One region of the Alkalimarinus alittae genome, then DNA from elsewhere that is predicted to be linked to it. Evidence: predicted binding sites of a transcription regulator. Region 1 holds the regulator's gene; each other region holds the start of a gene.
What was found. The regulator FNR, encoded in region 1, switches genes on or off when oxygen is low (the NO sensors DNR and NnrR bind a similar motif). The targets are predictions, from matches to a motif close to TTGATCTAGATCAA.

Region 1 (10,436 bases):
GCTCTAGCACTGAATATTGTCGTTCAATCTGCCAGAGTTTAACGCTAGAAATAACACCATAAACAATCGCACAACCTATCAAGATGATGGCCATCCAAGGTTTACGCTTTTCCCTTGCTTGAACCTTTTGTGACAGTAGGCATTCAGATAAAGCCGGGGTTGTTTCATCAAATGGTGCTCTATCACCCTCAAAATGACTCAATTGATGACTAAACTGAGCATGAATGGTTTCGATGGTCGTATTGGCTTTTAACGTTAGTTCATCGGATGCAGAACCCCTTACCGCCAGTGCTAAAATAGCATGCGGCCCTACATTAAGGTGTATCTCAAAATCGCCTAAACGAACCCGTTCCAGGGTCTCGTCGCCTGCAGAAAAGGAGTCAGAAACAAAGTCTCCAATAGCCGTCAACATACTAGAAACCAGTTCAGGATCTTGAATCTCTACTTCTGGAGCTGCCACTGAATTTAACAATAACCCCGTTTCTCGGTGAACTAATAACACCTGCTCAACACGATACTGCGTTGTCTGTAATAAAACATACTGAGCATATGGCATACCCGCACGCCATGCCCGCACACGCCAATTTAACGATCCAAGCGTTAAACTTTTTTCAAGCAAGTTATTGAGAGACTGAACCATTTCAGCTAACGCTGATGCTACCGCTTTCCTAATCGAAGGCCCCATAATGGGGAATAGAACATGTGTAATACGGGTCGGATTTTGCTCTATCGACTTTTCAATAGCCTGATCGACAACCGGCGACAAAGCATCACACAATTCAGCCTGCGTCGTGAGTTTAATCGCCTCAGGCAATACTTCAGATACACGCTGTAATTCTTCTTCTTTCGAAACATAGCGCTGCAGTGCTGATGAGTAATCATCACCTAATAACAATTTTCGAAGTCTTAGATAATCATTGTCGGACTCAATATGCCCATTACCTTTATCTATCTCTTCAATAGAGCTGTTTCCTTCACGTTGTGACATATTAGCTGGATTCACTTTCCAGACTATTTGCCATATTTACGAGCAGTTCAGCTAAAGTCTTTCTATCTGTTTTACGATCAGATAAATCGCCCGATGCATTACCTAACTTTTCAAGAACGTCTTTATATTTGCCTTCCATATCCGCAGCTAACTTTTCAGCTTCAGCAAACAGTTGTGACTCTAATGAATCTTGAGCCGCTAACGTTTGCTTTTGGAATGAATCAAGCTCTTGCTGTAGCGAAGTAACCTCACCCTCAAGCAATGCATCTCGGCTTTGAGCGTCTTCATTTAACTGAGTAACATGTGAAGACAAGTCGTCCAGTTTATTGCTCAAGTAAGTTTTAAGCTCTTTAATTGACTGGCTTATCTGCCGATCCATTTCTGTAAACCGCTGATCATTATGACGACTCAATGTCTCAATGGTTTGTCGAACTTCTGCCACTTGCTGCCCAAACAGCAACTGCTGAATCTCTCTTAATTGAGCTTGAGGATCCATCATATCTGGGTTTTTTTCGGTGTCTTTCTTATTGCTTTTTTTAGTGGTCGAGGCACTCATTTATTACCCTACTCCTTTATATTTAAGCAAAACGCTTAGGCGATTCATCCCCATCAACCCTTAGCTAAACACACTTAAGAATGAATAACCGCCTAGCAATAAACCGCTAACGTTTTTAATAAGTGCTAATGGATAAGAATAATGATCAAAGCCGCACGCTCTGAAACTATAAATAAGTATAGACAATACTCAGAAAAGTGAAGATTCTTTGACGAAACAGCTAAATAGAACTATAAAAACACTCTTATTCATCACCCAAACCACCTTCAAGGGCTCCCTATGCGATCTATTGTGCTTTGTTTAGCAACAACAGTAGTGATTTCATCATCAGTATTAGCAGATGTGTCACCAAGCACTACCGTCTCCCAGAACGGCCTTATAAGCATCAAAAGCAACCATGACGCTAAAACCACAACGGATAGGCTTATTAGCACGCTAGACAAAAAGGGCATGAACATCTTTGCTAGAATTAACCATGCAGAAGGCGCAGCAAAGGTAGGCGAGGCATTACGCCCTACTGAGTTAGTTATTTTTGGCAACCCAAAGGTTGGCACACCGCTGATGCAGTGCGGACAGAGTATCGCTATCGATATGCCACAGAAGGCATTGATATGGGAAGATGAACAAGGGGTAGTTTGGTTTTCTTATAACGATCCTATTTATATCGCTCAGCGCCACAGCATTAAAAATTGCGAAAAAGTCATCGATAAAATCAGTCAGGCGCTTTCGAACTTTTCATTGGCGGCCACTAAGCCTTAACGCCTGACTTTTTGAATACTATCAAAAAGGTTAAGCTGAACCTCTTGTGCGACGCAATATGCTGCTTAGCGCAGAAAGGCTCTTATATCCCCCCCTCCTCATTATTAAGCCCCCAACATATAGCTAAAAAAACTTTGTCATAAATTTTCATCAACACCTAGGTCTATTGATACAAATCAACACCCCCAATCACTCATTGAGTAGACTAATCACTCTATAATAACGGTTTGTGAGTCAGGCTTGTCTCAGACCATGATTTAATTTAGGAAACGTAATGGGCTCTCCGTTTGAGAAAATCACTCCCATAAAGGCAAATCATAGAACAATACAGGATGTTATTGGGGTTAACTCATACCCAACAAGTCGAACTATGGAACAAATTCTCTCTCACAAAGACTGGCTATTTTGCACTAACAGCTTCCGATATGACTCGCCGGATAAGCCTGGCTTGTTTGTAGAAGATAGAGAGTTTAGTTTAAAGAATTACACCGACATCATAACCAACAGCAACAAAACCAATTCTGAACTTGCGTTGTGCATATCAATGCCGCTACAAAACACCTTATGTAGCTATCCAACCCCAAAAGCAGGCCATTTAAGTAGTACAGCCGTCAGAAATTATATTGACTACCTTCTTAAAGAGATCCATCTCGTTAGTGCTCTGATCCCAAAAGATCGCAGCATTAACTATATTCATTGGCAGGGCGACATAGCACAATTATTAACGCCGGCTGAAATGACAGAGATTATGTACTCCCTCAACAAAGCCTTCAACCTACAAGACGAAAGCAGAGGGACCTTTGTTATAGAGCTCGATAAAGTCCCTGCTGATGATGCCATTATTGCCCTTATAAAAGGCCTTGGATTTAATCATATTTGCCTTGGCACACAAAATAGAGATCAAGACCCAATTGATTTTGAGTTTTTGGCAGAGCAGGTAAAGATATTCAAACAATATGACTTTAAAACTGTCAACGTTCGTTTCCTGACCAAAAAACACGAGTCATGCGCCAAGCTGAGCGAAAAGCTTGAAGGCCTAATCGCTATTAATCCTGACACTATTTATGTAATAGACGAAGATGAGCGCCTTTCTGTTCTATCTGGCGTAGAAGTAGATGAGTCTACTCAATGTAATTGTCATCAAAGATTTGAAGAAAGACTGATTCAAAGTAACTTCAACAAACTTAATCATGTTAAGTTTTCAAAGGACACGTCTGTCTCTAAAGGTATATCAGGCGACTTAATCGGTATTGGTTTAGGTGCTACTAGCTTGATAGAAAACGCATTTATACACAACGTAGACCAACTCGACCAATATTATCAACGCATAATAAATAATCAACTGCCCTTTAGTTACGGAGGCTACATTAGACCAAAGTATTGAATGATTATATTACTACCTACTTTTACCCCCTTCTCCCTACCCCTATTTTTTTATATGTTAGAATCATATAAACTAAGTAATAAATAACATAAATATTCTGCTGATATACAAGCTATTAACTGAGTAGAGCGAGATGAGCGAAAAAATCGCAGCAATAGACCCACAGCCCACTACAGGAATTAATCAATCCTGCTTACAGTGCAGTCTGAGCAATTTGTGCATCCCAATTGCTGTCAACAAAGATGAAATTGATCGCCTTGAAGACCTGATAAAGCAAGGAAAGACCATCAATCGTGGTGATCATATATTTAAAGAACACTCCCCCTTTAAGTCTTTATTCGCTGTCCGTAGCGGCGCAATTAAAACTTATTCAGTCACAGAAGACGGTGAAGAACAAGTCACAGGCTTTTATTTACCAGGGGAAATTATTGGCCTCGATAGCACCAACACAGATTCATACAGCTGCTCTGCTAAAGCGCTTGAAAGGGCCAGTGTGTGCGAGATTCCGTTTAGTCAACTTGAAACATTGGCCTCAAAAATACCAACCCTTCAACATCACTTTTTCTCATTAATGAGCAAAGAAATTCAAGGCAGCCGACAGCTTACAATGTTACTTAGTAAAAATACCGCAGAAGAGCGAATTGCATCATTACTGCTAAGCCTTTCTAGCCGATTTAAATTACGTAAACTTTCAGGCACAAGCTTTAGACTTCCCATGCCAAGAAACGACATTGGTAACTACTTAGGCCTTGCTGTTGAAACCGTTAGCCGTGTTTTTACTCGCTTTCAAAAAAGCGGCCTGATATCTGTTCAGGGTCGTGAAGTGGTGCTAGAAGATATTGACGCTTTAGTCGATATCGTAAAAAACCACAGTAAATGCATAAACCCAAAATAATACAATCATGCTAAAAAAAGAGGCTTTATGCCTCTTTTTTTATGTTTAGACGTTAATTAACTACAAGAATAATACCTACTTATTAGTATAAAATCAAATATTGATTTATATCACTTTATGGTAGTTTTTCACCCCTAAAATCACCCACTTTAAGCAATAAATTATGAAATATCATTTTACTGGCTTAATGAGTACTGATTTCATTTCAGATATACTCCATAATAATAAGTGAACCTAAGCCTAGCTAGTTATACCTTTAATTCTCTACATCTTCTTCATACTGCTCAGATACTCGACGGGCAAACACTCCGCCAAAACAGGCAAATAAGCACCCAAGAAAAACCATCACAACAGCCATGAAGGTAATATCACCCCGTTCTGCAGAAGACATGATGGAGGCTATTCCGGCAAGAAAACCAACAACGGAAGCATGCGTTACCTTATAATGAGAGGCCATCGTACCCGTCAATAGACCACCAAACGCCATCGTTAAGCAATAAACTAATACGGCAAATACAAACCAAATTTCTTGCTTATAGGTTGAAAAAAAGACGTAATCACTCGCGGCCATGCCAATATATGATGCGAGCAAGACATAAAGAGCCTGACCAAATAGACCGACCAAAATCGTCACTATCAGCCCGACAATAAGCGCTTTCCAACTAATCATTAGGTTATCCAAGTAATCGAAATAAATTAGAAGGTATCAGTGTATATGAAAATATAAGGAGGATAATTGACTTACTGCAACTGTCTTTCGTTGAAGCGCCACTTTACTTACAGCAGCGCTTAAGAAACGTATCTTCGAGGTACCCTAGCGGTTACCCCTGTTAACAGCTCATAACTAATCGTTCCAGCAGATTTGGCAACTTCATCGACTGAGATATTTTTTCCCCATAACTCAACTTCATCACCTACGTTTACTTCTGGATGGTAACTAAGATCAACACTCAACATATCCATCGAGACACGGCCAATTAATGGCACTACCCTGTCGCCTATCCAAACAGGTGTACCTGTCTCAGCGTGACGAGGATATCCATCGCCGTAGCCAGCTGCAATTGTACCGATTTTGGTTGTACGGCTTGCTCGCCACGTGCCGGCATAACCGACACAATCACCAGCCTCGATCTCATGTATCGCCATAATACGCGACTGCAGCGACATAACAGCCTTTAAGCCCATTGCCTCTGATGATAAGTGATCTAAAGGGGAAGACCCATACAACATCACACCAGGCCTCACGCAGTCGAGGCGGGTTGCTTTATGCTCTATCAACGCGGCTGAATTTGCAGCCGTTAACAGTAACCCATCTGCTGCAACCCCCATTTCATGAACGGCTGAGCGGAACAGCGCTAATTGCTGTTCCGTCACTGCCTTATCAATTTCGTCAGCAGATGAAAAATGAGTCATCACACCCACTACGTGAACCGAAGTAAGCGCTTTAAGTTTAGTTAATACATCAACTGAAATAGCCGGAGAAAACCCCAAGCGATTCATGCCAGTATTAAGTTTAAGCCAAACATCAATCACAGCATCTTTATGTTGGAATTGAGCTAATTGCTCAATTTGATAATCAGCATGAACAATTAACTGCAACTTATGTGCAGCAGCAAACGCTAGTTCTTCACCCGTGAAAGCCCCTTCAAGAACCACTACAGGGTTATCAATGCCTTCGTTGCGTAACAGCATAGCTTCATCGACACAGGCGACGGCGAGCGTCGAGTCAGGTAACGCTTTTGCAACTTCACAAATACCATGCCCATAGCCATTCGCCTTAATAACCGCTACGCACAAGGCATCACCTGCAAATTTTTTTGCTAACGCATAATTTGCCTTAAATGCTTGCAAATCTATAGTTGCAACGATCGGTCTGGTCATTAAAACTCATCACCGTAATCAACGTGAGCCAAATCTTCAAACTTGGTAAATTGTCCCTGAAAGCCTAGCTTAATCGTGCCAGTAGGCCCGTTTCGCTGCTTACCAATAATAATCTCTGCTATCCCCTTATCAGGGCTATCTTCGTTATAGTAATCATCTCGATAGATAAACATGATGATATCGGCATCCTGCTCGATCGCACCCGACTCACGCAAGTCTGAGTTGATCGGGCGCTTATTCGGCCGCTGCTCCAAACTTCGGTTAAGCTGAGATAGCGCAACAACAGGGCATTTAAGTTCTTTTGCTAAGGCTTTTAAAGACCGAGATATTTCAGATATTTCAGAGGTACGGCCTTCACTATTACCCGGCACCTGCATTAACTGCAGGTAATCGATCATAATTAAGCCAAACTCTTGTTTTGTTTCACGCGCAATTCTACGCGCTCTCGAACGAACCTCAGTTGGGCTTAACCCTGCTGTATCATCGATATACAACGGCTTATCTTTTAATAAACTCACTGCCGAGGTTAAACGAGGCCAATCATCTTCTTCCAGCTTACCACTTCTTACACGTCCTTGATGGATACGCCCCATAGACGACAACATACGCATAACGATGGCGTCGGACGGCATCTCCATGCTAAATACCAGTACAGGCTTACCGGCCCCTAATAGGGCATTTTCAACCAAGTTCATGGCAAATGCAGTTTTACCCATCGACGGCCTGGCGGCGACAATCACCAAGTCTGACGGCTGCAGCCCTCCAGTATTTGCGTCTAGATCCCTAAAGCCAGTCGTTGTGCCTGTTAGCGGGTCATCGGTGTTAAATAACTCATCAATCCGCTCAAGTGTCTGAGTAAGGATTGGGTTAACGTTCTGCGGCCCACCTTCTGATGCTCTAGACTCCGAAATCTGAAATACTTTACGCTCAGCTTCGTCCAGTAATTCCGCACTTGTTCGGCCTTGGGTGTTAAAGGCCGAATCGGTAATTTCACCTGAGGCAGTGATGAGTTTTCTAATAATAGAACGCTCACTGACAATTTCAGCATACGCTCTGATGTTAGACGCACTGGGCGTATTCTTGGCTAAGTCTCCTAAATATGATAGACCACCGGCATTCTGTAATTCGCCAAGTTTTTCTAACTCTTCAGACAGAGTAACCACGTCAAGTGGCTTTGCTTCTCCCGCCAGCCGAGCAATAACGCGATAAATTAGCTTATGCTCATGGCGATAGAAATCTTCTTCAACAACCTTGTCAGCTACCACATCCCATTTGCTGTTATCGAGCATTAAGCCACCCAATACAGACTGCTCAGCCTCTATCGAGTGCGGTGGAACCTTAAGCTGGCTCAATTCTTTATCAGTACTCATATTATTCATGATCTACCGTGACAACTTTTGTAGTAAGAGTGGGAAACATATAAGGATAACGCAATACATTAGGCTATATTAATGCGCGAGTACAAGAATTAAAAATAAAAACATACACTAGAAACAAATACGGCCCAAGGGTTAACTAAAGTAATTACTTTAGCCACCCTCGGGCCGCACTTACAACTCATTAAGCTCCAACTCGTATCAGCTATGAAACAGCTACGAGTGGCAGACTGTATCTAAGTAATATTACTCAGAAACAACGGTCAACTTAACGATTGCATCCACATCGCTGTGAAGGTGAACAGTAATTTCATACTCACCAATCGCGCGAAGTGGTCCTTCTGGAAGACGAACTTCACTTTTGTTCACTTCAACACCAGCAGCCGTGATTGCATCAGCAACATCACGAACACCAATTGAACCAAACAATTTGCCTTCATCACCCGCTTTAGAAGCGATTGTGACTTCAAGTGCATTTACTTGCTCAGCACGCGCTTGTGCTGCTGCAAGTTTTTCGGCTGCCGCTTTTTCAAGCTCAGCACGACGAACATCAAACTCAGCAACGTTAGTTGCAGTAGCAGGAACAGCCTTACCATAAGGGATAAGGTAGTTACGACCGTAACCTGATTTTACGCCAACCTTGTCACCAAGGCCGCCGAGTTTACCGACTTTCTCGAGCAGGATAACTTCCATCTCGCAAACCTCTTTAAACCGTCTGTGATAGCTGTATTTTTTCTAGTCGATTGGGGTCGTTTTAATTCGAGCTCTAAAGTCGAACCAACTATCCAATATCGCCATAAAAATAATCAGCAAAAACAAGCTAGGCCCTAATATTAATGTGCTCATATAAAACACAAACAACCAGTGCCCGCCCAAATTCCGTTTAGCCACACTACCATGTACCAATGCAATGCCGGCTAGTGCAAGCGGTACCAACATAATTAGTACCAAAGGAACAATATGTAAACTTATCGCAGGGCCAAATAGTGTTAAGCCTACTGCGCTCAGTGCGAACACTGGCGACAACTTAAAACTATGAAACTCCTCACGGAAGCCCCCAGGATTATAAAGCGTAGACTGCCAGCTTCTAGCTAACATCACCGCTCCGAGTGCTATTGCAAGATATGTCGTTGCCAAGCTGCCGACCATTAGAGAGGTGAACGCAGGTTCTAACTCTCCACTGAGCTGTTTAACCATCTCAGGGTCGATCTGACTATATACTTCTTTGGCCATATCAATTAATTGCTGTATTACATCTGGCAATAACACGGGCAATAAAAGCCCTGTTATAAACGCAGCCATAACACCTGCAATTAACGCTTTCTCCCAAGATATCGCCTGTCGCAATGCAACAGCCATAACCCAAGAGAATACTAACACTAACACTATTCCCGGATCGCCGAGCTTAACCCACCATGCTACAGCCGGTAGTAAAGCCCAAGCCAAAACGTTTATTCCTTGTCCAACTCCTTTACGTAACGTAACCAGAGTTAGAACAGCCGCACTTAACCAAAACATTAAAGGCAGTGCTGCGGCAATCACCGCCACGACTACGGCCTGCTTAGGGCCTCGCATCAAAAATTCCGCTAATGCACGCATACAGGGTAATCGCTACTTTTTAACTTACTCGTGGTGGTTATCTGTAAAAGGTAACAGAGCCACGTAACGTGCACGTTTAATCGCTGTTGCCAACTGACGCTGGTAACGAGCTTTAGTACCAGTAATACGGCTAGGAACGATTTTACCGGTTTCAGATACGTAACCTTTTAAAGTTTCGATATCTTTGTAATCTATTTCTTTAACCCCTTCAGCAGTGAAGCGGCAAAACTTACGACGACGAAAAAAACGAGCCATTGTAATTTCTCCAAATTTAATTTTTTAACTAATAATTAACCAATTAGTACAAGAGGAAGATTACTCTTCGCCTTCTGCCTGGTCGTCAGTATCAGCAGCATCAGTAGTTTCAGCTGTACTCTCTTCAGCAGCTTCAGGAGCAGGACGACGATCTTCACGATCATATCTACGCTCTTCACGGCCTTCAGATGCTTTAATTAGAGAAACTTCAGTGATCGCTTCTTTGCGACGAATGATCATGTCACGAATGATCGCGTCGTTGAAACGGAAGTTGTGAGATAGCTCATCCAACGCTTCACCAGTACATTCAATGTTCATAAGAACATAATGTGCTTTGTGAATTTTGTTGATAGGATAAGCCATGTGGCGGCGGCCCCAATCTTCTAAGCGATGAACTTCACCACCAGCATCAGCGATGATGCCTGTGTAACGCTCAACCATTGCTGGAACTTGCTCGCTTTGATCCGGGTGCACCAGAATTACGATTTCGTAATGACGCATTGTATCTCCCTACGGGTTATAAGCCTCCCACTAGCAGTAAATCGCTTTGAGAAGCAAGGAGTTGAATTGATGTGTTTTAAGAACCGCGCATTTTAGTGTTTAAGCTATGGGGTTGCAAGAAGAATCTGAACAAAAAACAAACGATGGCGTACAAAGGCGCTCAATGGGTAGCTAACCACTTGCCATTGATGTGTTATAGACGTCTCTGCCTGACAGCCTCAAACAAACAAATACCTGTCGCT
Region 2 (10,436 bases), 1.0 Mb from region 1:
TACCGAGGTTTATCAAATGACATTCTTGCTGGACGATACCAGTTAAATTGCGTTCTTCAAGCTGAGCAACAAGCTGTGGATAAGCCTGATAAAGGTAGTGAGCATCCTTTGCTGCATATTCTAGTTGAGAGTCGCTCAACGGGCGCTTTAACCAGTCCGAACGGGTTTCACCCTTGTCTATCTCTAACCCTAAATAGAGTTCAATAAATTTCTGATAACTTAATGATATGCCCTGACCTAACAAGGCACAGGCAATTTGGGTATCAAATATATTCTGCGGCATGCAGTCCGCAATGGTCTGAAACAATACGATATCTTCACTCATTGAGTGCATCACTTTTATAGTGTCACCGATTAAAAGCGGCTTAAGAATCGTAAGTTCGTCAATATCGAGCGGATCTATTAGGTATATCCCCGTGTCATCAGCGACCTGAATCAACCCTGCTAATGGGTAAAAAGTGTCTACACGTACAAACTCAGTATCAATCGCAATAAAAGGCAAGCGCTGCCAGTAAAGTAACTTTTCTTGTAGGCGACTGGTGTCTCTGATTATCTCAACCTTAAACGAACACCCAAAATTACTCATATATTGCTCTGCTTTCTGTCTACTAATTATCAATGGGTTTACGGCCTGTCAGGGCATGACCGAGCGTACCACCGTCAACGTAACCTAACTGTCCGCCAACAGGTATGCCATGTGCAATACGGGTAACTAAAACGTCTTGCTCTTCTAGTAAATCAGCTATATAAAAAGCCGTTGCATCGCCTTCTATAGTGGAATTTGTTGCTAAGATTACCTCTTTAATAGCCGCCTCAGATACCAGTCGCATTAGTTTATCCAGCCCTATTTCTTCAGGCCCGATTCCATCAATCGGAGATAAGTGCCCCATCAAGACAAAATAGCGTCCTTTAAACGTGTCAGATTGTTCTAATGCTAATAAGTCTGAAGGTGTCTCGACAATACAAAGCTGGCCATTATTACGGCGTTCATTCGAGCACAACTTACAGACGTCTACCTCTGTTAAGTTTTGGCATTTTTGGCAGCGGCCAACACCCACAACAGATTCACCTAATGCATTGGATAATCGAATAGCGCCATCACGATCTCTCTCCAATAACTGTAATGCCATTCGTTGGGCTGATTTGTGCCCGACACCCGGTAAGCATCGAAGAGATTCAATAAGTTCATCAACTAGAGGGCTAAAACTCATAATTAAAATTTCATATCTAAAGAAGGCAGAATTATTCTAGCAAACTGATGTTTTATTAGTCGTTATACACTCACGCGTTAGACACATCAGTCGCCAAGAATAGTAGTGATTAAAATGGCATTTTAAAACCAGGAGGCATTTCCATACCCGAAGTCATACCTGAAAGCTTACTTTTACTGTTTTCTTCAACCTTTCTGACAGCATCGTTTACGGCCGCTGCTAATAAGTCTTCAAGCAATTCTTTATCTTCTTGTAGTAAAGAGGGGTCGATGGTGACCTTTTTAACATCGTGGCGACCGGTCATTACAACTTTAACCATGCCAGCACCAGACTCGCCAAAGACTTCTGCATTTGCGAGTTCTTCTTGTGTCTTTTGAAACTGCTCTTGCATTTTTTGAGCTTGTTTCATCAGCTCACCCATTCCACCTTTAATCATAACAACCTCGTACGCCTGTAATATCTATTTCTTACCCAGAGTCTTTGATTTACATATAAGTGTTAATCTAAAGGCTCTACCGTTGATGTTAATATGGTTGCATCAAACTTATTTACAAGAGTGACCACGTTTGGATCTGTCTCAATTGAAGAAATCGCCAGCGCTAAACGCTCTTCTTTCTTCCTATCTTTCCATTCTGCGGGTGTTTCAACCTCTGTACGGCCTAACGAAAAATCGACGTTAAAATTATCGCCAAACAACGACTTAAATGCTGAGATAATTCGTGACTTATGTGTATCGGTCAGTAGCTTATAGTTACCCTCTGCAGCACATAGCTCCGCCCTATTTTGCTCTAGGATCAAACTGGTATTAGCCGCTAAATTTTGTGTCATACCGGTTAATTTAAGCAACGGCAATATATGTGGCCAAGGGTTATCCATCGGCAAAAAAGCATTGATATCGTTTGATTCAGGGGCTAACTCTTCGATAGCAGCAGACACAGAGGCCGCAATAGTGTCTTGCTGGCTTACGCCTGGTTCTGGCTCAGGCGACGTTGAAGCCTGCTGGCTAGGGGCTACTTGAAGTTCCGCTGTTTTTTTTTGAGTTAACCCGTCGCTAGACTGCGACTGCAAATAATGATCATCTAAGCCATTATCGTCATAGTCGCCACCCGCATAAGTGCTATCTTCATAAGTGCTATCTTCATATGAGCCCTCACCAACAAACTCATCAGACGCGGGGTGCCCTTCAGGCGGCTGAGAGGCATTGTCTAACGAGGCTTCTTCGACGTGGGAAGGTGCTGACTCTACAAGCGATGACTCTGAATACGCTGGTTCACTAGCGACTGTCTGTGCTTGTTCTAGAGGTGCCTGCTCTAACGCTGCTTGTTCTTCGGTCGCGCCCTCTACTGTATTTGACTCTATATTAGCAGACGCTTCAGTCGCCCCCTGATTGACAGATGCGTCTTGCACGTCAGAAACACTTGGCTTGCTAGCCTGTTCGTTTGTTGAAGTGAGGTCTGAACCTTGATTAGCGAGTTCTGAGTCAGTACTGGCAACATCTGATTCAGGTTTTTCCTGTATAGAGGGGCTATTAACTGGAGAGTCATGATTGCTAAGCTTAACTTTTGGAATATTACAGTCAATATTGGGCTGAAAGGCCAACATTCTTAGCAAAACCATTTCTAGTCCCGCTCGCTGATCAGGCGATATAGGTAAGTCGCTACGCCCTACTAGCGCAACTTGATAAAAAAGCTGTACGTCTTCAGCCGTCAATGCCTTTGCCAGCTCGGCAATTTGCACCTGATCGCCCATAGAGTTATCGGTACTACCCGGCACGACTTGCTCAACTGCGACTCGATGTAAAACAGAAATAACATTAGCTAACACCGCACTATAGTCAGGAGAAAACTCAGCAAGCGCTGAGACTTCCTGCAATACACTCGCCGCATTCGAGTTTGCTACCGCCTCAATGATTCGATATACCTGCTTTTGATCTATCGACCCCAACATCGCGCTAACATCGCGTTCAGCAAGTGTATGGTTACCGTAAGCAATCGCTTGGTCCGTAAGACTTAATGCATCTCGCATACTGCCATCGGCTGATCGAGCTAAGAGCCAAAGCGCACTATCCTCAAAGTCAATTTGCTCCTGCCCTAGAACATTTTTAAGGTGGCCTACAATTCTTTCAGGTGGCATATTCTTCAAATTAAATTGAAGGCATCGAGATAAAATAGTAACAGGAAGCTTTTGCGGGTCAGTGGTAGCAAAAAGGAATTTTACATGCTCAGGCGGCTCTTCAAGTGTTTTAAGTAATGCATTAAAACTGGATGATGAAAGCATGTGGACTTCATCAATCAGATATACCTTAAACCGCCCTCTTGTTGGAGAGTACTGGACGTTATCCAGCAACTCACGCATATCTTCAACCTTGGTACGAGAGGCTGCATCGATTTCAATTAGATCGACAAATCGGCCCTCGGCAATTTCTCTGCAGGCACCACACTGACCACAAGGGACAGACGTGATTCCGGTCTCGCAATTAAGACACTTAGCTAAGATACGCCCAATGGTCGTTTTACCAACACCGCGGGTGCCAGTAAATAAATAAGCATGGTGTAGTCTTTGTTGGTCAAGCGAATTTATTAACGCCTTAAGAACATGCTCTTGCCCCACCATCTCTTTAAAGCTCTGGGGGCGCCACTTTCTTGCGAGAACCTGATAACTCATTTGTTTATTTTACCTGAGAAAACGACAACGCAAGCTTACCATGTCTTGGCGAAGATTCAGAATAATTATAAGATAAATTTGCTTACCAAAAGCCCGCTTAATTATAAACGGGCTTGGTAATACTTTATGACTATATAGGTTAAAACGGCACTGGCAATGTACGTCTAATATGCTCAATTCCTGCCAGCACCTCTTCAGAAAGTGTCACCGAGATAGAATCAATGTTCGACTTTAACTGCTCCATGGTAGTGGCGCCAATTAAATTAGAACTCACAAAAGGACGACTATTCACAAACGCTAGCGCCATCTGACAAGGATCTAGATCATGCTGATTCGCGAGCTCAATATATTGCTTTGTCGGATTATCAACAGATGGCCCCTTACGATGCTCTGGTCGAGTTTCTAGTGTTAATCTTGCGCCTTCAGGTTGTGCCCCATTCAGGTATTTACCACTTAAAATACCCCGTGCTAGCGGCGACCAAGCCAATAAACCACAGTTTTCATGCAGCGCGACTTCACTTAGGTCTGGTTCAAAGTGGCGACACAGTAGAGAGTATTCATTCTGAATAGACGCCATACGTGGAAGACCATTCTGATCAGCTAACTGTAGCCATTTACTCATGCCCCAAGCCGTTTCATTAGACAAGCCTATATGACGAATCTTTCCTTCTTTGATTAACCCTTGAAAGGTATTCAACACCTCTAGAAAGTTTTCTTCTTCAGCCTTAGCGTCAAAGGCTGGATCAAACGCCCACGTTTTACCGAAGTGATAAGACCCCCTGTTAGGCCAATGCAGTTGATAAAGGTCGATATAATCGGTCTTTAATCGTTTAAGACTCCCTTCAACCGCATCTAAAATATTGGTTTTATTGATTTGATTGTTACCCTCTCTCAGCCATGTAAACCCCGGCCCTGTAATCTTTGAGGCCAAAATCACTTTGTCCCGATTTGATCTCGATGCAAACCAGTTTCCAATAATCGTTTCGGTAGTACCAAAGTGCTCCTCACTCGGCGGTATAGCATACATTTCTGCAGTATCAAAAAAATTAACCCCCTGCTCCAATGCATAATCCATCTGCTCGAAACCTTCATCTTGGGTATTTTGCCAGCCCCAAGTCATCGTGCCTAAGCCAATAAGACTAATATCAAGGTCGGTTTTGCCTAATTTTCGGTATTTCATTGAACCCTTCCTAGCATTGAACGTATCGGTACCATCGACTTGGTTCGTCATGACTGATTAACTTCGACGGCATTGTGAATCAAATTATCATTAGTCTATTACAAAACGGGGAGGGACTGTATCTAAAGATGCCGCGAAAGCATGGCAGATAGTCAAAAAATTGAGCGATCAAATAGCTTTACTTATCAACAACCTACCTATAACAATGTGAGGACTGCTATAAAGGGGCTCATGCTCAGGCTTAATTTGTAACGAGACATGGTTATTAGCACAATGAATTAATCCACTTTGGCCGATACCACGAAAAACAGAATCCCTTTACATGAGCAAAGGGATGAGTGCTGAGCAAGGTACAACAACGTGATGAATCATTTATTTAACAACCTAATTAATCACGTTAAAGATAATCAATAACCATCCGCCTCATTGGTTTTACCCCAAAAAACCCGATAAGCAAACGCGTTATATAGCAAGATGACAGGTATGAATATCATCACACCGACAAACGCAAACGATAACGTGCTATCAGGTGCAATGGCTTGCCAGATGGTTACCTCTCTAGGAATAATATATGGAAAGGTCCCTACGACAAGCCCTACCAAGGCTAATGCAAACAGTACGATAGCCAGTAAAAGCGGAACTAAATGATGCTTTTCAGGCTCATTGATGGCTTTTACTAACGCAATAGTCACTACCGCAGTTAACACCGGTATTGGCATCAAGAAATACAGGTTGGGCGTACTGAGCCAGCGTTCTGCTACCGTCGGCTCTTTTACCAGCATCCATATCGATACGATGACCAAACCAACTAACACACAGGTCAACAACGGCAACGCAATCGCTCTTGCTTGTCGCGCCAGATCACCTTCAGATTTCTGAATCAACCAACAACTTCCTAATAAGCCATACCCTGCTAATAACGACAAAGCTGTAATTGCACTAAAAGGAGTAAGCCAAGATGTTGAGACACTAGGATCAACCTTAATCCCCTGCACTAACGTTCCCAATATAATCCCCTGACAGAGTGTTGCCAGAGTGCAACCAAACGCAAAGCTAAAGTCCCACCAACGACGACTGCTTTCGGCTTTAAAACGAAATTCAAAAGCAACACCCCGAAATATTAACGCGATCAACATTAACATTACCGGTAAATAGAGCTTCGACAACACCACAGCATAGGCTTGCGGAAAAGCAACGAACAGCACAACGCCACCAAATACAAGCCACGTCTGATTACTATCCCACACATGAGAAAGTGAGCGCATGGCAACCCCTCGCTGTTGCTCACTTTTCAACCATGGGAAAATGATACCAACGCCTAATGAAAATCCATCCAGAATCACATACATCAAGACCCCAAACCCTAAAATCATCAACCAAGTAATTGCCCAATCCATATCAAGTCCTCACCTTATCAGCATCCAACCCAATTACAGGCGTAAGAGTGGCCAATTGAACACTATCATCTGTCAGATGATTATCATCGTCGCCCAAAAGAACTGGCGGCCCTTTTCGAACCAGCTTACGAATAAAATAGAGATAGACAGAAAACAATAGCCCGTACACAACAACAAACAAGCCCAAAGTAAACGCAATATTTTCAGCCGGCAATATCGATACTACATCCTCGGTACGCACCAACCCCTGCACTAGCCAAGGCTGTCGTCCCACCTCAACCACATACCACCCGGCCAAGGTCGCAATAATGCCTGAAGGAATCATAAGTGTTGCAAAAGTTAAGAACGGTTTATAAATATAAAGCCGACCCTTCACTCTCAACACTACTCCCAGCACAGCCAACAACAACATCAGCCCCCCTAAACCCAGCATTACTCTAAACGAGAAAAACACAACTGCCACAGGCGGTCGCTGATCCTTAGCGACGGACTTTAACCCTTTAATTTCTCCTTCCGAATCATGCGTAATAATTAAGCTCGCGAGTTTAGGAATCGAAAGCTCAAAATCGTTCCGTTCGGTTTCGCTATTTGGCACCGCAAATACCCGTAAAGGCGCACCTCGCTCAGTTTCCCAAATACCCTCCATTGCGGCTAACTTAATCGGCTGATGTTCTGCCACATTGAGCCCATGAAAATCACCGATCAGCACCTGAGTAGGCGCTAGTATTAGCAAACTCCACATAGCAAAAGAAAACCCAACTCGGGCAAATTCTTGATGCTTTTTTTGCCTTAGATACAAAGCATTAACTCCCGCTACGATCAAACTCGCAGAGAGCAAACTCGCAATCACCATGTGGAAATAGCGATATGGGAATGATGGATTAAAGATCACTTCGAGCCAGTTTTCAGCTTCAAAACGGCCATCTTGAAAAATATAACCCGCCGGTGTGTGCATCCATGAATTGGCCGCTAAAATCCAGAAAGCCGACATTAGAGTGCCTACACAAACTACCACTGTAGCCATAAAATGAACCTTTGGAGAGACCCGCTTCCAGCCAAACAACATAATACCAAGAAACCCCGCCTCTAAAAAAAACGCGGTTAACACTTCATAGGCCAGCAACGGACTTAGAATCGGCCCGACCACTTCTGAGAACCGACTAAAGTTAGTACCAAATTGATAAGACAACACGACACCTGACACAACCCCCATACCAAATGTGATTGCGAACGGCTTTAACCAAAACTTTACTTGCTGCAAATACTCAGGTTTTTTAGTTCTTAACCACAACCCTTCCATGACCGCTAGATACACCGAAAGACCAATGGTGATGGCAGGGAAAATTATGTGGTAACTGATAGTAAAGGCGAATTGCATTCTAGACAGTATTGCGGGATCCATCATTGTTCTCCTTGGCTATCTTTGAACCTAGCCATATGCACAGGGAGCAGAGTCAGCATTCCAGCAACTCCCACCAACACTAGCACACCTAATATAGAATAAAACCACTCAGCCATTTTGATCTCCTTGAGTCAGCTTAACGTTAGTTAATATGAGTAAAGCAATAACCTAGCCAACCCACAAATATCAGCGTTAAGCCTTGATCTAGCTCAATTCGGCTAAGTCAGTTATACTCAACCGACACCTCCGTTTACACCACAACAACAAACAACTGTAAACAAAATTTACAGTTTAAACCTAAAAAGTCGCACTGAGATACTTGAAATGAACTCAATGACTGCATTTTCTCTTTCAATGTGGGCCACTATAGCCAGTGCCAGCTTGGTCGGTGTTTGGCTCTGGTATAGAGCTAGCGAATCGGTATCGTTAAGGGCTCTAGCGGCCTACTGTATTGCGCTGGCTTTTTGGTGTACGGGTCACTTACTCGCCATAAAAGGCGCATCACAGTGGGCTATTCCCCTATTGTTAAGCAGCCCTCTACTCCCCACCGCCTTTTTACATTTTGTGCTGGCGTTTTGTACGGAGTTTATTCCTAAACTTAAACGGTATCAGAACAAGTTCTGGCTGCTTTATGTCATAGCAGGCATTGTGACAGCAGGCAGCGTTGCACTAACAGGCGCGGAACTTAAACCCTGGCTAACCTTTCCTCACTTTATTTCACTTCACTCACCGGGCTGGATTAACTTAGCCTATACGGCATTGCTTGGAGTCATCGCACACCTCATATTACTGCAGGCATTACGCGTTTGCCCAGCCAACCAGCGACGATCAATAACGGCCATGTTCATTGTTGGCGGACTTGGTTTTGTTTTAGCTATTAGTTTTATATCTCCTTCAATCGGACTGAATACATACCCTTATCCAATGTTAGCGCTGCCTACCTACAGCTTATTACTGGTTTACGCAGTCGTGCGCTATCAACTGGTCGAAGTCAATCGACTGGTCAACAGAGCAGTGGTCTGGTTGGCCCTACTGGTCATCACCATGTTGGTCATGTCAGTATTCCTTGCAATATCCACCCGCTGGGGCCTTACCGAATTATCCGAAATCCCTCTTTGGCAATTGTTAATCTATTCATCCGCCTTATTATTAATAGCGGGCTTACTTTATGGCCCTGCTCAACAATTTGCTAACCGCCTGGTGTACCCAGAAATTCGATTCGACCAGCTTAAACTTGACCAGTGGGGATACAAACTCGACCAGGCGAAAGACTGGCTTGAGCTAAGCGATACAATTAAACAACTCTGGTCACGCAACAGCCCGACCCTCATAGACGTTGCTATCAACCAACCTCTCCTCACTACAGAGCATCCTGCGTTTATCATCAATCAAGTCAACACTAACGATAATGAGCACTGGCAATGCAAATTGGTGGGCTGGAGAAACGCAACACCCAGTGAGCAGCACTTAGCTGAAATAGTCACTAGCTTGCTACCCACAACCTGCGCCGCGTTGGATAGAGGCATGAAACTAGCTGCCGCAGAACGTCAAAAACTCGCACAAGAACATTTAGTAGAACTAGGCGGCCTCACCGCAACCATTGCCCACGAACTACGAAACCCTCTGAATATTATTAATATGGCCGCAGTTCAAACTGACCCTTCCATTCAGACACACATTAGCAATCAAGTGCAGCGAGCTGAACAGTTGATTCAGGATGTATTAAGTTATGCAGGCCAGATTCAACTACGCTCCGAAAACATTCAAATAACCTCGCTTATTGAAAACGTGGCTCGCCAGACTCAACAGTTATTCAACGTTAAGATTCATGTCAACATAACTAACGAGCTCAATACCTATGCTGACCCTCAAAAACTCCATCAAGTCTTGACTAATTTATTAGAGAACGCAGCAGCCTTTGTTAATCAAACACCTGAAGGGCTTATTGAGGTAGACGCTCACACAAACCAACAGCAGATTCAGATCAATATTCATAACAATGGGCCCTCCATCCCGCAAAACATTCAGGGTCAGTTATTTTCACCATTTGTTAGTAATCGCAGCGGAGGAAGCGGCCTAGGTCTTGCCATTGTAAGACGCATCATAGACGCCCACCATGGCCGAGTTTGGCACCATACAGATGCTGGATGGCCTGTTACTTTCTCCATTGAAATACCACGCAGCATCGATCGACCTAATGCCATTATTATCCACCCAAGTACACATAGAGCCTCATAATGAAAAAAGCCCGCATATTACTCATTGATGACGAAGCCGCATTCTGTGAACTCTGTAGTTTATGGTTAACACAAGCAGGCTATGAAGTCGTTAGCTGCGGAGATGGGAAACAAGCCCTTACGCTATTTACTGCTCAGTCATTTGATTTGGTCATACACGACCTCTCTCTCCCCCCCAGTTTTTTGCCTGAAGAAGGTCTGCAGCTACTTCCACACTATGGCGAAGTACCGGTAGTCGTCATCACCGCTCATAACGAAAAGGCACTGGCACTCGATGCAATGCGTTTAGGCGCTTGGGACTTCATCAGCAAACCCATTGACCCCGACCTTCTTCTAATCGTGGTG
Region 3 (10,436 bases), 680 kb from region 1:
AATACTGTATATTTCAATCCGATCACCTAGTGTTGCCAGCAAACCCATTAATCGTGCCGATATGTCACCGTATAGCTCGTAGTTGCTGCTAAAGACGTGAACATGATGCTTTTCTAGTAACGGCTTAATTTTAAAAAAAGGCACGAGGCCAGGTATACCTAATGCTTTTGCTTGGGCATTGCGAGTGACAATGCAGCCATCGTTATTTGATAAAACAACAATGGGCTTGCCTCTTAAATCGGGTCTGAATATTTGTTCGCAACTGGCATAACACGCGTTGCAATCGACCAGTGCTAGCATGTAAAAGCAAAGTTCTTCTGAGGTGAAATACAGTAAGTCACCACGCCTTCACAAATCACATCAATATCTTGAGGCAAAGGGATTGGCTGATGCTTTGGGTTTGCAGGTCTTAGCATTTGTTTTTTCAAATCTAAGATCTTGACTGTTAACTCCCCTGCAATAGACGCCACTATGGTACTGTCATTTTCAGGTTGAATGGATCGGTCTATGATTAACAGGGAACCATCAAGGATCCCCCTTTCTATCATTGAGTCACCTTGCGCTTTAGCTAAAATAGTCGCTGAAGGATGCTTTATAAGTAGCTCGTTAAGACTCGGTATGCTTTCAGCGTAATCATCTGCAGGTGATGGAAAGCCACATGCAAGGCGACGACTCAGTACCGAGAGCACTTCGTTAGTCGATTTAAACGACGAATGTAAAATACATAGCGGAGTAACTTTCATAATAAATATCATGCTGTATGAATAAACAGTATTATGATAGTCTTATTACTGTATAAATATCAATTAGAATTATTTTTTCTTTAATTCTATACATTGTGTTTTTTATTACTAAGTGAAACCTGGGTGATCAACTTGATAACAGCCCTCCCGTTGGAGCAACTAATGCGGTAATGTAAACTGGTGAGCGCGCGATCCAGACTAATGAACAAAAGTGAGAAACTCCCCTTATGATGCAGGAAGCATATAACATTCTAGAAAAGGTATTTGGTTATACCCAATTTCGGTCACCTCAGGATGAGGTCGTTAATTCATTGGTTGCAGGGCAAGATGTGTTTGTCCTCATGCCCACAGGCGGTGGAAAATCACTTTGCTACCAAATTCCTGCCTTGATTCGGCCAGGAGTAGGCGTTGTGATATCACCACTGATTGCCTTAATGCAAGATCAAGTGTCTGCGCTGTGTGAGGTTGGGGTTAGGGCGGCATGTATGAACTCATCTATGCCTCCAGGCCACAATGCCGAGGTTGAGAACTTGGTCAGAAAAGGTGAGTTAGATCTCGTCTACATTGCACCAGAACGCCTAATGCTACCTTCAACACTTGAGTGGCTCAGTAGTGTGAGTGTTTCATTGTTTGCCATAGACGAGGCTCATTGCGTTGCTCAGTGGGGGCATGATTTTCGCTCAGAATACTTACAACTTAGTATTCTACAAGAACGTTTTCCGGCCGTGCCCAGAATTGCACTAACGGCAACGGCAGACGCCAAAACACAAGAAGAAATCGTTGCTCGTTTGGGACTACAGCAAGCCGCTGTGTATATTTCAGGCTTTGATCGACCTAATATTCAATATCGTATTACTCAAAAAGTTAAAGCCAGACAACAACTGCTCAGCTTTATTCAGCAAGAGCACCTGACGGATGCGGGTGTGGTTTATTGCATGTCTCGTAATAAAGTAGATAGCACGGCTAAGTGGTTATCAGAACAAGGGATAAAGGCATTACCCTATCATGCAGGGCTTAGCAAAGAAGAAAGGCAACAGAATCAAGAACGATTTTTACGCGAAGAGAGTGTCGTTATTGTGGCAACCATCGCCTTTGGAATGGGTATTGATAAGCCCGATGTTAGATTTGTAGCGCACCTAGATTTGCCGAAGAGTATCGAAGCCTACTATCAGGAAACCGGCCGGGCAGGGCGAGATGGGTTGCCTTCAACGGCTTGGATGGCATACGGTTTAGAAGATGTGATCAAGCTCAAACAGATGATGGCAGGCTCTGAGGCGAACGAACAATTTAAACGCATCGAACAGCGCAAGCTAGATTCAATGCTAGGGCTGGCCGAAATCACCAGCTGCCGCAGACAAACCTTAATGAACTATTTTGGCGAAGCGTTAAAAGAGCCATGTGGTAATTGCGATAACTGCCTCACCCCGGTTAAGACTTGGAATGGCACCGATGCCGCGAGAAAAGCTCTCAGTTGTGTGTATCGTACTGGGCAGCGTTTTGGCGTGGTTCACCTTATCAATGTACTTAGAGGAAAAATGACAGATAAGGTGTCTCAGTTTAACCATCATCAGGTCACCACGTTCGGTATTGGAGAAGATTTAAGTGATACACAGTGGCGCTCGGTATACCGACAGTTAGTGGCAAGAGGGTATTTGAGCGTAAACTTTGATCACGGACAGTTGTTTCTCAATGATAAGTGTCGAGCCGTATTGCGGGGCGAAGAAGAGGTTGAGTTTAGGCTTGACCCTGTGGTTAAAAAGCAAAGCAGTCGCTCAAGTCGTGAAAAAGGGGCGCCTGTCAGTGAAGAAAATTCAGCACTATGGGAAGCGCTGCGCGCATGTCGCAAAAAACTAGCAGATGATCAGGGGGTGCCGCCTTATGTTATTTTTCATGACGCAACATTAAAAGAGATGATAGAAGTAAAGCCTGCTACATTACAGTCATTAGGCACAGTTAGTGGCGTAGGACAGAAAAAACTAGATAAATACGGTACTGATTTTCTTAGTGTTATTCTTCAGTATCAGTAGTTGTTAAATATAAATAGACGTTCGGCTCAGACGCGGGATAGGTTATGGAAGGGTATTTGTTAGCCGGAGGTGTTTTCTCTGGCGTTCTTTTGCTGGCGGTTGGCATGATGATTGGGCGAGCAATGGCGCGATCTGAAATGCGAGTCAACGAAGCTGAGCTTAAAGGGCGGTTAAATCTTAAAGATCAGCAACTTGCTCAGGCTGAATCTATGTACGAGGAACTGAATGAGAAAGAGCGGCAGTACTGGCAAGAGAAACTTAAGTTATTAGAAGATAATAAGGCGCACTTAAAGCAAGAATTTGAAAATCTAGCTAACCAGATATTTCAGGATAAACAAAAGCACTTTGCAGAGCAGAGCAAGCAAGGGCTTGATGCGTTACTCACGCCATTCAAAGAGCAGTTAACGGGCTTTCGTCAAAAAATAGATGATGTTTACGTTAATGAAGCTAAAGAGAGGGCGTCACTCAAAACACAAATCGATGTACTCTATCAGCTTAATCAACGTATCACGAATGAGGCATCAAACCTTACCAAAGCGCTCAAAGGGGATAAAAAACTACAGGGGACATGGGGTGAAATTCAGGTCGAAATGATACTTGAGCAGTCAGGCCTGAAGAAAGGGCGAGAGTTTGAGAGGGAACCCAACTTTAAAAATGATGAAGCCAAAAACATGCGCCCAGATTTCATCATACATCTGCCCGAAAGTAAGCATATTATAATTGATAGTAAAGTGTCTTTAATCGACTATACTCGGTATATAGAGGCAGATAGCGAAGAAGAAAAAGATCTTCATATTAAAGCCTATGTACAGTGTATTCGAGCGCATATAAAAGGCTTGAGCGGTAAGGGATATCCGAAGCTAAAAGGAATGAATTCGCCCGATTTTGTTTTTATGTTTCTACCTGTTGAACCTGCCTTTATCGCGGCATTTGAATATGATTCAGCGCTTTTTAATGACGCATTTGAAAGTCGTATTGTGGTTGTGACACCAACGACACTGTTAGCGACATTACGCACGGTTTCAATTCTTTGGTCTATTGAAAAGCAAAATCAAAGCGCGCGCGTTTTAGCTGACCAGGCCGGAAAAGTGTACGACAAATTAAGAGTTTTTGTAGAAAAAATGGATAGATTAGGCGGCCAACTAAATACTGCAAATGGTACTTATCAAGAAGCTTGGGACTCTCTACGAGAGGGTCGAGGTAATTTGGTGAGTCAGGCACAAAAATTTCTTGATCTTGGTGTTCGTGTAAAAAAAGAGCTACCTCAAGCGATTGTTGAAAACAGTGATTTGGATATAGCGCTTAGCGCTGAAGCCGCTGCAGAAATGAAATCCATTAAAAAAACAGAAAAAATACATAATAATGGGTAAATTAAGCAGTTTTCTTAACATTAGTCTATTCTAAATAGAGGGGAATCATTTAGCATAGAGCCCATTTTAGAATAATCGTTATTTAGAATAGATGCTATAAATCAACAAGGTATACTCTGTTGATATCTGAGAAGAACTTATTGAGGCTCGCAGCCACACAAAACTAAGGCATTATGCAAAATACTCCTTTTACAGCTCAACAGCAGCAAAAAAAAGACATCACCGAAAAGCTGCTATTAAGTTATCGCAAGCTTATTCTAGAAAATCTGCCGCTTGCGATTGAAAGAGCAATCAAAGAGGCTGAAGTTAAGCTGATGCTCTCCATAAATGAATCGATGGATGGCGTGCTTCGTTCTGATTTTTCCGTAAGCCTTCAAATGCTAGAAACCCGCAGTCATTGGTTGTCTGAAAAAGTATCTAAAGACGCCGTGATAGCGTTAATTGATAAATTAAAGTCGCAAAGTTCTACTCCCCCCAAAAGTGTGAAAAAGACACAAAAGACCCTATCTGTTGTAGAAAAAGACGACTTTGAAGACTGGTTGGCTATGAATTCTGCTATCAGGCTTATCGAAGAAGACCTGGGATATGAACTCAACCGTATATGTTATATCTTTGAAGTTATTTCTGGACGAGGCGTAGACGTTAAAAGCTGTCCTGTAGGCCCTTCTATTATCATAAATGCGTTTCAAGAGGGCTGTAGTTTATTAAAAATACCGTCTTCTTCTTATCCAATTATTTATAAGATTTTAGGCCGTATCTTAAACTCAGAGCTTAAAGATATATACGGAGTTCTACTTTCAGCAGCCGAGCGTTATGGTATAAGTGGGACGGCACAAAGTGAAAAGGAACCCTCGAAAAAAACGGCATACCAAGAAAGAGAGGCTGCTCAGGACGAATTAAAACCGAGTGCATCTTCAGAAACAAACTTTTTGGATAACACGCCGTTAATGGCGGATGAAGAGCTATTTGGAGCTCCAACTACTCAGCCGCAACGAGAGACAGGTCAAAACAGTCAAAATTCACCGTCGTCGGTCAGTGCGCAGGGAGACACATACGCGACATTACAAAGACTTATAAACCTTAAAGCTTCTGTTGCCGTGAACAGTGGGGGGAGCACTGCATCGTCAGGCCAGCCGGAAGCAAATGTTAGAGATATTCGTTATGCTTATTATCAATCTAGTGATGTTATTGAGGCCGTTAATCAACTGCAAAGTCTGCAACTCAAAGAAGACTCACTTAAAGAGGCGTTAGAACAAAGTGAGAGAACGCGTAACAAAGGTTACTCCGGTAATGTAGTTGAGCTTCCTCTCAGGGATGTTGTCAAAAAACAACTGATCGAAAGTGGTAAAGAAGAGGCTCAGTTAGGCAAAACAGACAACGAGTTGATTGAGATAACCGATCGATTATTTGAGACGTTGTTAGATCAAGTAGGTGTAAGCACTGTTCTGAAAAGGTGGTTAAAAAAGTTAAAGCTATCAGTGCTCAAAGTTGTTTTATTAGACCATACGTTTTTTTCTGATAATAGCCACCCTGCTCGGCAGGTGATCAACCAACTCGCGAAACTGGCTGGCACCAAGCGAACGCCTAACCGAAGTATTGAGCGATCTTTAGAATACTTTACCAACAGAATCATTAAAGAATATACGGGCGACCTGCGGCTTTTTGAAGAACTGCTGATAGAAATAAGTCACTTAGTTTCACGGCAAGAAGAAGCCTTTAAACGCAATGCAGAGCGCGTTGCGCGAGCCTATGAAGGTCAACAGAGACTGACTGAAGCGAGGGAAACAATTGTTTCTGAAATTGATCGGCGAATTAAGGGTAAGAAAATCCCTAAAATATTACTGTCTTTATTGGATGAAGGTGGTTGGCGGCAGTTAATGTTAGTGACCTTGCTTAGAGAAGGTGAAGACAGTAAGCGTTTTAAGGAGTCTTTAGCAGTACTTGACCAGTTATTAGCTTGGTTAGGTGAGTCGTCAGAAGGCGAAGAGTCGGTAGGGGATAGCTTTGAAAAAGATCTAGAAGCTCCGACCTTTTTAACGATGATCGATCGAGAACTTAAGGCGACCGGTCAAGCAACACACAGTAATATTATCGAAGAGCTAAAAGAATATTTAGTACAGGGCAAAAAAGTACCGCTTTGCCCTGCTGAACCCTATCGTTGGTCTGTTGAGACGGACCAAGAACAAATTGTTGCTGATAGCTCGCGTAGTCAGACAGAAGATAATAAACCTGGAAATAGTCGTTGGCATAAACGTGCAAGAATGATGGTGATCGGCGATTGGGTCGAGATAATTGATGAAGAGAACGTAGCCCAAAGGATGAGGTTAGCGTGGTCTGGCAGTAAGTCATTTAGGTTTGTGTTTGTTGATAGCCAAGGCATGAAGGATATCGACATATCGCTCGACGAATTGGCTGAGCGAATGAATAGCGGCAAAGCAACGCTATTAGATAAAGAAGAAGTGCCGGTTATAGATCAGGGTTTACACCAAATGGTACAGTCTGTTTATGAAGATTTATCTAATCAGGCAAGTTGTGATCCGCTAACCGGTCTTTTAAATCGTCAGTCATTTGAAAGAAATCTAGAGCGCACTGTTGCAGACTCAATGGCTAATCAAACCGCCTATGTGGTGTGCTTTTTAGATATTGACCAATTTAAGGTTGTAAATAATACCTATGGCCATATAGCCGGTGATCAGCTGCTAAAACATGTTGCATCAGTTGTTCGACAGTCTGCGGGGCCAATGGCTATATGTGGCCGAGTCGGTGGTAATGAGTTTGGCGTAATCTTTGATCATTGTGCGTTAAAAGAAGGTACTGTACTTTGTGAGAACATTAGAACTGCAGTTTCGGATAGCACCTTTTTATGGCAAGAAAACGCACTAATTGTGACGATTAGTGCCGGGCTAACTGAAATAGATGCCGCTTCAGATAGTAGTGACACGGTGATGAAAAAAGCCAGTGTTGCGTGTAACTTTTCAAAAGAGCACGGACGTAACCGCGTTACGGCTTATACTCCGCAGGACAGAGATCAGGCGCATCATGATGAAATGATGACATGGATTCAGAAAATTGATCATTCCCTTGAAGATCTTTTAATGCTTCGTTGCCAAGAGATTCGACCGGTAAATAAAGCCGAAGGTCGATTCTCTCATTATGAAATTTTATTAGGAGTGTACGATGAAGATAAAAACATTCTGCCGCCAGTGGCGCTTATAGAAGCAGCAGAACACTTTGGGCGGATGACTCGAGTTGATAAATGGGTAATCCACAACACACTCAGGTGGATGGAAAACAACCCAATCATTGTTGAAAATGTAGATGGCTTTTCTATCAATTTATCAGGCACATCGATTAACGAAGAACACTTTTTAGATTTTGTACTTAGCGAACTTTCAGCGACCTCGGTTCCACGTCATAAAATTTGCTTTGAGATCACTGAGACAGCCGCAATAACAAACCTATCCGATGCGACTGATTTTATTAAAGTGTTAAGAAAAACAGGCTGTAAGTTTTCGCTGGATGATTTTGGAACAGGTCTTTCTTCTTATGCGTATATTCAGAAACTGCCAATGGATTACATTAAAATTGATGGTGTATTTATTAAAAATATCGTCAATAACAAAAAAGACCAAGCCTTAGTGAAGTCAATTAATGAACTCGCTCATTTTATGGGGATGGAGACCATTGCAGAGTTTGTCGAGAACTCAGAAATTTTGTCGATGTTAAAACTGATTGGTGTTGATCATGCCCAAGGATATGGAATAGCTAGACCTGCTCCACTCAGTGATGCATTCTCTAGCATTCGTGCATAAGGCAGCAAAAGATCATTTCGGTGGTTTCATTTACAACTTCTCTCATCTATTCTTCTACTAATGGTTTTATATATCAGAAAGGTTTTAATTTTACTTTGGTACAAGGCTCCTCTTAACTACCATTACTTAAAACGTTAACTCGGACTAAGCAGATAGTGGCATATATGCATTTATTATTTTCAAAAAAATGGCTGTTAATTTTTATCATTCTTCTACCATCAATTTCAGTTGCAACAGGTCTTCCGCCTGAGCATGAAGCAAAACGCTTGTTATTGGCGGTGCAGCATTCAATCGATAATAGTCAATGGGATAAGGCTGAGGAGCAACTTAAAAAAATAGCAGAGTTAGACGTGCCCCTTGATGCCAAATTTCACTATCTGAATGGACAGGTTCAACTTCAGCAGTCTGAGTTTGATTTAGCCCAAAAATCGTTTGAAATATATGTTCTCCAAGCGGGTGAAGAGGGTGAATTTTACATCCCGTCTTTAAAGATGATTACTGAAGCAGATGAAAAAAAGAATGCGGTTGTAATCAAGAAAGAGCCTGTCAATACGGCAGATTTAGTGCTTGAAAAAAACAAAGATAGCTACCTAGAGTCACTTAAAACTTTATATTTAACTGATTCTTCAATCGATGCTCTAGTGTTGAGAATTAACAGTATTCTTTCTACACATCCTTACCAAGGTGCCAGAATAAAGCAAAAGAATGCGAATAAAGGCGCCAAGTACAGTATTAATGTCAACGGTAATGAGCTTCAGATTCAAGAGAAGAAGTATGATAGAGACGGTGCGCCGACGTTATTAGTCAGCAAAATGGATATGTATGGCGTAGACCCATTTGTTAAATTTTCGTGTGATTATGACCGCTATATTTGCTGGTTATACCATCCGGTAAGTCAATATGACCGTTGGATATTAATTGATAGAGATGAGAAAGCAGCTGAAGAGCTAAGTGATGCAATGGCAAGGCTGATTAGATTGCTACAAGGAGGAAAGTAACTAACTCACTGAGCTGATGGCTTAGTCTGACCTCGGTCAAGGGGGCTTTTGCTGTTTCAGGGTATGGTAACGGCATCCTGAAGATTCAAACTATGATGCGCTTTAGCCGCTGACTTGAGTCTGTTTTTAGAATATATATCCATGGACCCGCTTTATGAATGCGTTTGAAAAACCACAAGACCAAACCGACGGCCTTTTTTATCAGCCACAAGGTAATGAAGAAGCGTTGTTTGAGCACGCGTACAACCACCAACTGCCTGTATTGATTAAAGGGCCTACTGGCTGTGGGAAAACACGATTTATCGCACATATGGCAGAGAAATTGGGGCGTCCAATTTACACGGTTTCTTGCCACGATGATCTGACTGCTGCCGACTTAGTTGGGCGTCACCTGATTGGTAAAGACGGAACTTTTTGGCAAGATGGCCCATTAACCAGAGCGGTGCGAGAAGGCGCAATTTGCTACCTTGATGAAGTGATTGAAGCTAGAAAAGACACCACTGTTGTTTTGCACCCATTGGCAGATGATCGCCGAGTATTACCTATTGAAAGGACCGGCGAGTATCTCGAAGCGGCACCTGGATTTATGTTGGTTGTGTCTTATAATCCAGGGTATCAAAACTTATTGAAGGGCATGAAGCCTAGTACGCGCCAACGATTTGTAGCGCTTCGATTTGATTATCCTGACGAGGCATCTGAGACGGCGATTGTTGTTAAAGAAAGCGGTATTGATGAGGCTAGAGCGCGAGTTCTTGTTAAGCTCGCAAATAGCCTTAGAAACTTGAAAGACCATGACCTTGAAGAAGCCGCTTCGACTCGACTGGTTATTTATGCGGCCAAGTTAATAAAGAGTGGTGTTGCACCACTAGAGGCTTGTCGAGTAACGATGGCTGAACCTTTGACGGACGATGAGGCGACTGTCAGTGCGCTTACTGAAGTAATATATGCCATATTTGGTGGCGAGGAGGCTTAAATTGGCCTACGGAAATTATAATAAAAAAAATGAACAGCAATCACTGGCGAACCAAGCTGAAGCTTGGTATCTGTGTAATTTATTAGTTCTTCCGGGTATATCATTTATTATTCTTGCAAGGCTTTTTATAAAGCATGGCGGCGGCGACCGCTCATTAATCGGCACTAACCATGTTAGACAAACATTTTTTATGTCGCTGTTGGGTGGTGGATTAGTATTCTGCGGGTGTACAGGCTTATATCTGTGGTTAGGCAATACAGGTAATGCATGGATGTGGATTATTATGTACTTCACACTTGTGCATACAAGTTTTGTAATGTGGGGTATTTTGGGATTGGCGTGGTCGCTGGCCAAAAAGCCGATAGCGTACCCACGTTTTTAGTGATTAAAAGGTCTAATGGGAACAACTGGGTTTAAAAACATATACCCGTAGCCTTGATACAGCGAAGCGGAATCAGGGCTACGGGTTGTGTTCTTAGTGATAAATGACTAAGCCGCTTTCTTACCTTGTTT

Region 2: a site for FNR is predicted at 8,054-8,067, ahead of NKI27_RS08675 (cytochrome ubiquinol oxidase subunit I). Genes of this name have one in related genera too.
Region 3: a site for FNR is predicted at 8,977-8,990, ahead of NKI27_RS07120 (CbbQ/NirQ/NorQ/GpvN family protein). Genes of this name have one in related genera too.

What each region holds. Positions count from the first base shown of each region.
Region 1 covers NZ_CP100390.1:881,321-891,756, reverse strand. Annotated here, with positions in the region: gene NKI27_RS03920 (OmpA family protein) at 1-988, opposite strand, end outside; gene NKI27_RS03915 (hypothetical protein) at 990-1,544, opposite strand; gene NKI27_RS03910 (DUF302 domain-containing protein) at 1,824-2,303, shown strand; gene NKI27_RS03905 (hypothetical protein) at 2,578-3,687, shown strand; gene fnr (fumarate/nitrate reduction transcriptional regulator Fnr) at 3,821-4,582, shown strand; gene NKI27_RS03895 (hypothetical protein) at 4,839-5,252, opposite strand; gene alr (alanine racemase) at 5,372-6,463, opposite strand; gene dnaB (replicative DNA helicase) at 6,463-7,842, opposite strand; gene rplI (50S ribosomal protein L9) at 8,086-8,532, opposite strand; gene NKI27_RS03875 (hypothetical protein) at 8,575-9,438, opposite strand; gene rpsR (30S ribosomal protein S18) at 9,463-9,693, opposite strand; gene rpsF (30S ribosomal protein S6) at 9,754-10,194, opposite strand; gene rlmB (23S rRNA (guanosine(2251)-2'-O)-methyltransferase RlmB) at 10,388-10,436, opposite strand, start outside.
Region 2 covers NZ_CP100390.1:1,902,846-1,913,281, reverse strand. Annotated here, with positions in the region: gene rnd (ribonuclease D) at 1-586, opposite strand, end outside; gene recR (recombination mediator RecR) at 609-1,211, opposite strand; gene NKI27_RS08695 (YbaB/EbfC family nucleoid-associated protein) at 1,321-1,647, opposite strand; gene dnaX (DNA polymerase III subunit gamma/tau) at 1,710-3,875, opposite strand; gene NKI27_RS08685 (aldo/keto reductase) at 4,015-5,055, opposite strand; gene cydB (cytochrome d ubiquinol oxidase subunit II) at 5,463-6,452, opposite strand; gene NKI27_RS08675 (cytochrome ubiquinol oxidase subunit I) at 6,454-7,854, opposite strand; partial or broken gene NKI27_RS19410 (histidine kinase N-terminal 7TM domain-containing protein) at 8,179-8,835, shown strand; gene NKI27_RS19405 (sensor histidine kinase) at 9,379-10,092, shown strand; gene NKI27_RS08665 (sigma-54-dependent transcriptional regulator) at 10,092-10,436, shown strand, end outside.
Region 3 covers NZ_CP100390.1:1,564,492-1,574,927, forward strand. Annotated here, with positions in the region: gene NKI27_RS07090 (Y-family DNA polymerase) at 1-300, opposite strand, end outside; gene NKI27_RS07095 (LexA family protein) at 294-743, opposite strand; gene recQ (DNA helicase RecQ) at 971-2,770, shown strand; gene NKI27_RS07105 (DNA recombination protein RmuC) at 2,815-4,140, shown strand; gene NKI27_RS07110 (DUF1631 family protein) at 4,314-7,952, shown strand; gene NKI27_RS07115 (tetratricopeptide repeat protein) at 8,117-8,950, shown strand; gene NKI27_RS07120 (CbbQ/NirQ/NorQ/GpvN family protein) at 9,105-9,923, shown strand; gene NKI27_RS07125 (hypothetical protein) at 9,925-10,305, shown strand; gene NKI27_RS07130 (fatty acyl-CoA reductase) at 10,413-10,436, opposite strand, start outside.